Regions from separate parts of the Streptomyces sp. DG2A-72 genome, predicted to be linked through region 1. Evidence: riboswitches for the same ligand, from Rfam matches in the RefSeq annotation. Region 1 holds a riboswitch; the other holds the start of a gene.
The links. A riboswitch is a leader RNA that binds a small molecule or an ion and turns the genes downstream of it on or off. The one in region 1 is predicted to bind glycine.

Region 1 (3,404 bases):
GCGGGCGCGAAGGGATGCAGCTGCCCGAACTCGGGCCAGGTGACCGGCTCCATCTCGGTGGTGGCGTTGAGCTTCATGGTGCAGGAGCCCAGCGGGATCATGCCGCGGTCCAGCGCGTAGTCCCGGTCGGCGAGCCGGCGCAGATAGCGCAGCATCGCGGTCTCGGAACGGTGCTGGTGGAAGACGGGGTGGGTCAGGTACTCGTCGGCGCGCAGCAGCGCGTCCGGCAGCGAGTCCTCAGCGGCGGAGTCCAGCGCCTTGATGTCGGCCTCGACCCCGAACGCGGTCCATACGGCGCCCACTTGGGCCCGATTCGTGGTCTCGTCGCAGGCGATCGACACGAGGTCGGCGTCCACCAGCCGCAGGTTGACGCCGTTCTCACGCGCGGCGGCGACGACCTCGGCCGCCTGCCCCGGAACCCGGACGGTGACAGTGTCGAAGTAGGCGCCGTGGACGACCTCGGCACCACCGCTCCGCAGCCCCTCGGCGAGGATCGACGCATACCGGTGCGTCCGGCCGGCGATGCCCTTCAGCCCCTCGGGCCCGTGGTAGACGGCGTACATTCCGGCCATCACGGCGAGCAGCACCTGGGCGGTGCAGATGTTGCTGGTCGCCTTCTCGCGACGGATGTGCTGCTCACGCGTCTGCAGAGCGAGCCGGTACGCCTTGTGCCCGTCCGCGTCGACAGACACGCCCACCAGCCGTCCGGGCAGGCTGCGCGCGAACTTCTCGTGTACGGCCATGTAGCCGGCGTGCGGCCCGCCGAAGCCCATCGGCACACCGAACCGCTGCGTCGTACCGACGGCGATGTCGGCACCCAGCTCACCCGGCGACTTCAGCAGCGTCAGCGCGAGCAGATCGGCGGCGACGGTGACGAGCGCGCCCAGCTCGTGCGCCCGGTCGATGACCGGCTTGATGTCGCGTACGGCACCGGAGGCGCCCGGGTACTGGATCAGCACGCCGTTGATCTCACGCTCGGCGAGTTCGGCCGGGATGCCCTCGCAGAGGTCGGCGACGACGACCTCGACGCCGGTCGGCTCGGCCCGCGTCTCGATCACGGCGATGGTCTGCGGCAGCGCGTCCGCGTCGACCAGGAACAGGCCCTTCTTGTTCTTGCCCATCCGCCGGGACAGCGCCATCGCTTCGGCGGCGGCCGTGCCTTCGTCGAGCAGTGAGGCACCGGAGGTCGGCAGCCCGGTGAGGTCGGCGACCATGGTCTGGAAGTTCAGCAGCGCCTCGAGCCGCCCCTGGGAGATCTCCGGCTGGTACGGCGTGTAGGCCGTGTACCAGGCCGGGTTCTCCATGACGTTCCGCAGGATGACGGGCGGCGTGAAGGTCCCGTAGTACCCGAGCCCGATCATGGAGCCGAGCACCTGATTGCGGTCGGCCAGCGTGCGCAGCTCGGCCAGCACCTCGGCCTCGGTGCGCGCACCCGGCAGCTCCAGGTCGTCGGCGTTCTTGATCACATCCGGCACCGCGGCGGTGGTCAGCTCGTCGAGGGAGCCGTAGCCGACCTGCGCGAGCATCTTGGCCCGCGCCTCCTGGTCGGGCCCGATGTGGCGCTGCTCGAAGGGGATTCCCTGTTCGAGCTCGGAGAGCGGAATGCGGTGGGCGGTCATTGCGGAGGCCTCCTGGTCTGACACGACCTTCGAGGGACACCACGGCGCGGGTGCCCGGACGGCCTCCCCCTCTGTCATCTCAACCTGAGAGCTTCACCGGACGCACAAGGGCACCCGGCTTTCACCGTCGGTGAGAGCGGAAGCCGTCGACACCCGCCCTGCTTTCCAGAGTGACCTCGTCCGTGCGGTACGTGAGCCTGAGAGATTCCGGGGAGGATTTGCTCCTTCGGCGCCTCCGGTGGTGTCCGGAGGACTCTCCCGCACGGGGTCAGCAGCCGCTGCCAGAGTACCAGCGAGGTCAACGCCGCAACCTTCGAGTGGCCACCTTGGTGAATCTGCTCTTTTGTGGTGCTTACGGATGAGTTGCAACCAATTGGAGGGCCCGTGCAGACCGACATCGATCCGCGCAACCTGATCGGCCGCAAGGCGTTCGACCGCAGTGGCACCAAGATCGGCACCATCGACGAGGTCTACCTCGACGACGCCACCGGAGTGCCGGAGTGGGCCGCGATACGCACCGGCCTGTTCAGCAGGGACGCCTTCGTCCCCCTGGAGCCCAGCGAGCTGGTGGAGGGGGCCCTGCACGTGCCCTTCGACCGCGCCCTGATCAAGGACGCCCCCGACTTCGGCGTCGGCCGCCACCTCTCACCGGAACAGGAACTCCAGCTCTACCACCACTACGGCCTCGACGTCGCCCCACCGCCCTCGCTCCCGGACCGCGACTTCGGCAAGCTGGCCGGCACGGACGACACCTGAACCGGAGGCACCGCGGGCTCCTCCGGCACCGCGGGCTCCTCCGGCACCGCGGGCTCCTCCGGCACCTCAGGCTCTTTTGGCGCGTCGGGTCTTCGCGGCACGAGCGGCAGCGGATCCGCCGGCTCCAGCTCGGGATCGTCGACCCGGAAGGTCCGGACCCTCCCGGGCTCCGAGTCGGGCGTCTCGAACCGCACGGTGACCCGCCCGAGCCCACTGCCCTGCACCCATCCGTGCCCGTACTCGCCGTGCCGTACGTCATGCCCCGCCGGCCACCGCCGCTCCACGGGCGTCGGCTGCACCTCGGCCGGTTCGCCGGGCACAGGCTCCTCCACGTCACTCTCCGCCTGCTCCCCGGCCGCCTGTGCGAACAGGTCCTCCTGTGTGTAGTCGGCGAGCCCGCTGACGCCCACCCCCAGCAGCCGCACCCCGCCCGTGGTGTCCACGGACTCCAGCAGCCGGGCCGCGGCCTCGCGCACCACCCCGGGATCGTCCGTGGGCCCGCGCAGGGTCTCCGACCGGGTCAGCGTGGAGAAGTCGTACCGCCGCACCTTCAGCACGATGGTCCGCCCGGACAGCCCGGCTCCGCGCAGTCGCCGCACACACCGGCCGGCGAGCCGCTGCACCTCCAGACCGACCCGCACCCGGTCGTGGATGTCCACGTCGTAGGTGTCCTCGACCGACACCGACTTGGTCTCCCGCTCGGCCACCACGGGCCGGTCGTCGTGCGCCAGCGCCATGGCGTACAGCGCGTGTCCGTGAGCGTTGCCCAGCAGTCGTACGAGCTCGTCCTCGCCCGCCTCGGCGATCTCGTCGACCGTGGTGATCCCGGCCCGCCGCAGATGGTCGCCCGTCGCCGGTCCGACCCCCGGCAGCGTCCGCACCGGCATGGGCCCGAGCAGCGCCCGCTCGCTCCCCGGCTCGATCACCACCAGACCGTCGGGCTTGGCCTGCTCCGAGGCGATCTTCGCGAGCATCTTGGAGGCGGCGAGTCCGACCGACCCGGTGAGCCCGGTGACGGCCCGTATGTCG
Region 2 (3,404 bases), 6.0 Mb from region 1:
CGGCCGACAGCCACTCGTGCTCCTTGCTGTAGCGCAGCTGCTGGGGGTTGCTCATGGCCTGAATTCTCCTGTACGCGGGGGAGTGCTGGTGAATGGGGGACTGCGGAAGACGGTTGTGAGCAGGGAGGATGTGCCCGGCATCACAGCCCAGTGTCTACTTCTGGCGCTTGTAGAACGGCAGCGCCACGACCTCGTACGGCTCGTGGCTGCCGCGGATGTCCACACCGACCCCGGCCGTACCGGGCGCCGCGTGCGCGGCGTCGACATAGGCCATCGCGATCGGCTTGCCCAGGGTGGGCGAGGGGGCGCCGGAGGTGACCTCGCCGATCACCTCGCCGCCGGCGACGACGGCGTACCCGGCGCGCGGCACCCGGCGGCCCTCGGCGACGAGCCCGACGAGGACGCGCGGCGGGTTCGCCTGGGCCCGGGCAGCAGCCTCGGTCAGCGCCGCGCGCCCCACGAAGTCGCCTTCCTTCTCGAACTTCACCACCCGGCCGAGCCCGGCGTCGAAGGGCGTCAGCCCGGTCGACAGCTCATGCCCGTACAGCGGCATGCCCGCCTCCAGGCGCAGGGTGTCCCGGCAGGAGAGGCCGCACGGGACCAGGCCCGCGCTCTCGCCCGCCTTGGTCAGCGCCTGCCACAGCTCGACCGCGTGCTCCGGCTTCACGAACAGCTCGAAGCCGTCCTCGCCGGTGTAGCCGGTGCGGGCGATGAGAGCGGGGACGCCGGCGACGGTGCCGGGCAGGCCGGCGTAGTACTTCAGTCCGTCGAGGTCGGCGTCGGTGAGCGACTTCAGGATGCCGGGGGACTCGGGGCCCTGGACAGCGACGAGGGCGTAGTTGTCCCGGTCGTCGCGCACCTCGGCGTCGTACTCCTCGGAGCGCTCGACCAGCGCGTCCAGGACGGTCTGCGCGTTACCGGCATTCGCCACGACCAGGTACTCGGTCTCGGCCAGCCGGTAGACGATCAGGTCGTCGAGGATGCCGCCGTCCTCGCGGCAGATCATGGTGTAGCGGGCGCGGCCGGGCTTGACGGCACCGATGTTGCCGACGAGGGCGTAGTCCAGCAGGGCGGCGGCCTGGGGGCCGGTCACCGTGATCTCGCCCATGTGGGAGAGGTCGAAGAGCCCGGCCCGGGTGCGTACGGCGAGGTGCTCCTCGCGCTCGGAGCCATAGCGCAGGGGCATGTCCCAGCCGGCGAAGTCGGTCATCGTCGCGCCCAGCGAACGATGCAGGGCATCGAGCGCGGTGTGACGCAGAGGCGTACTGCTCATCGGATCTGCTCCCAAGGCATGACAGGCGAGGAAAGTTCCTCCCCATCTGTCATCGGAACCTGAGAGGTTCGCCGTGACCGGTGGAGATCACGGTTTGCACCTTGGGTGGAGCCACTGCGGCAGCGGCCCGCTTTTCAGATGTGCCTCGCCCGCGCGGTAACGGGGCCTGAGAGATTCAAGGGAGGGACTTGCTCCTTCGGCGCCCCAGCGACAGCGGTGCTGGGAACTCTCCCGCGCGGATTCAAGCGGCCGGTATGCAGTTGGCGCGCACATCATTGCACGCATCCGCCGACCGCGGCAGGGGGACCTTTCAAGACGACCGTCCACAGGGACCGCTCAGGTTCACAGTCGGGCTCAGTGGCCTGTAGCAGGCTTGTTGCGGGAAGCGGACGTAAACGGGAGACGCCGCGTATTACCTTCTCTTTACACTCGACGGGGATGGGAACTCCCGACCCCAGGGGAGGACGATCACGGTGAAGAGGATCACGGCGTACGCCACCAGCTCGGCCCTCGCGCTGCCCGAGCAGCACACGGCCCCGGCCAAGGAGGCCTGCGGCGCGCACCGGGCGCCTGTCGTCCGGGATCTGCGCGACCGCGCCGGCCGCAGCCCGCACGCACTGCTCTTCGGCCCCAAGGACCTCGTCGTGATCACCGGCCTGCCCGGAAGCGGAAAGTCCACGCTGATGGCGCGCACGGTGAAGGGCATCCGGATCGACTCCCAGGACACCCGCGACCGCTGGGACACCCGCGCGCCCCGCTTCCTGCCGTACGCGGTCTACCGCCCTCTGGTCCGCCTCGCGCACTACACCGGACTGCGCCGCGCCCTGCGCACCGGCACCGGAGTCGTCGTCCACGACTGCGGTACGCAGTCCTGGGTGCGCCGCTGGCTGTCCCGCGAGGCCCGCCGCCGCGGCGGCACCCTGCACCTCCTGCTGCTCGACGTTGCGCCCGGCACCGCCCTGGAGGGCCAGCGCGAACGCGGACGCGGCGTCTCCCGCTACGCCTTCCTGCGCCATCGCACGGCGGCCGCCCGGCTGATCCGCTCCGTGGAGCGCGGCGATCTGCCCGACGGCTGCGGCTCGGCGGTCCTGCTCGACCGCAACGCGGCGGACGTGCTGCGCAGGATCGGCTTCACGGGCTGACCCCGGTATTCCACCCGCTAGCCTTTGAGCCACAGCAGTGATCTCGGCAGGCGGTTGACAGAAGATGGACTTCCCAGGGGACTTCCCGGACTTCCCGGCACAGGCGCACCCCCACCCGCACGGGGGCTGGCCCGGCAACGAGCTGGAGGAGGTGCTCTCCGCCTCCCTCAACGTCCCGGGGGCCGGCGGACGGATCATCGAAGTCCTCGGACGCAGCTTCGTCTGGGTCCCGCTCCCGAACGGCGGCGGCCCGGACAGTGTTCCGCTCGACCTGCCCACACTCGAACTCGGCGGCCAGGCCTACGTCCCGGTGTTCAGCTCCGAGGAACAGTTCCGCCAGATCGCCGGCTCCCACATGTCGTACACGATCGCTCCCGCGGTGGAGTTCGCCCGCGGCCTGCCCCCGCAGGTCGGCATCGCGGTGAACCCCGACGGCGTGGTCGGCATCCCCCTCCCGCCCCCCGCCGTCGCCGAACTCTGCCGCGTGGGCCGCACCCCCCTGGACGGCCTCACCACCGGCGGCCGGGTCAAGCTCTACGAACCGGACTGGCAGGACGACCCCGTGGACTTCCTGTCCGCGGCGGCCACCGAGTTCGACCGGACCGGCGTGGTGACAACGGCCCGCCGTTGCCTCGCGGCGATCGAAACGGCCGATCCGGTCATGTTCGTGGGCGTCGAACTCTCCCAGTGGGAGGGCGACATCAGGGCCCTTCCACTGGACGCGCTGGGCCGAGCCCTGGCGAAGGTCCCCGTGAAGTGGCCGGTAAACCTGGTTCTCCTGGACGTAACACAAGACCCGGTGGCCGAGTGGATGCGCAACAGGGCCCGCCCCTTCTACCAACGGTGATTGCAACACCCCAGGGGCGCGGGGCTGTATCGATGTGCGGCTCCGCCGCGTGGGCGCGACAAGCCACAACGGACCCGCACTCGCCGACGTGCAACAAGCCCCGAGCTCTTGGGCGCTTAAGCTGGTTCCATAATCCGGGGAA

Region 2: linked by a shared signal. The riboswitch ahead of gcvT (glycine cleavage system aminomethyltransferase GcvT) and the one ahead of gcvP (aminomethyl-transferring glycine dehydrogenase) in region 1 are both predicted to bind glycine.

Annotation. Positions count from the first base shown of each region.
Region 1 covers NZ_JASTLC010000001.1:1,442,426-1,445,829, forward strand. Annotated here, with positions in the region: gene gcvP (aminomethyl-transferring glycine dehydrogenase) at 1-1,619, opposite strand, end outside; glycine riboswitch at 1,795-1,890, opposite strand; gene QQY66_RS07050 (PRC-barrel domain-containing protein) at 2,004-2,375, shown strand; gene QQY66_RS07055 (DNA polymerase IV) at 2,297-3,404, opposite strand, start outside.
Region 2 covers NZ_JASTLC010000001.1:7,454,496-7,457,899, forward strand. Annotated here, with positions in the region: gene gcvH (glycine cleavage system protein GcvH) at 1-55, opposite strand, end outside; gene gcvT (glycine cleavage system aminomethyltransferase GcvT) at 155-1,273, opposite strand; glycine riboswitch at 1,418-1,517, opposite strand; gene QQY66_RS35625 (AAA family ATPase) at 1,747-2,415, shown strand; gene QQY66_RS35630 (enhanced serine sensitivity protein SseB) at 2,480-3,262, shown strand.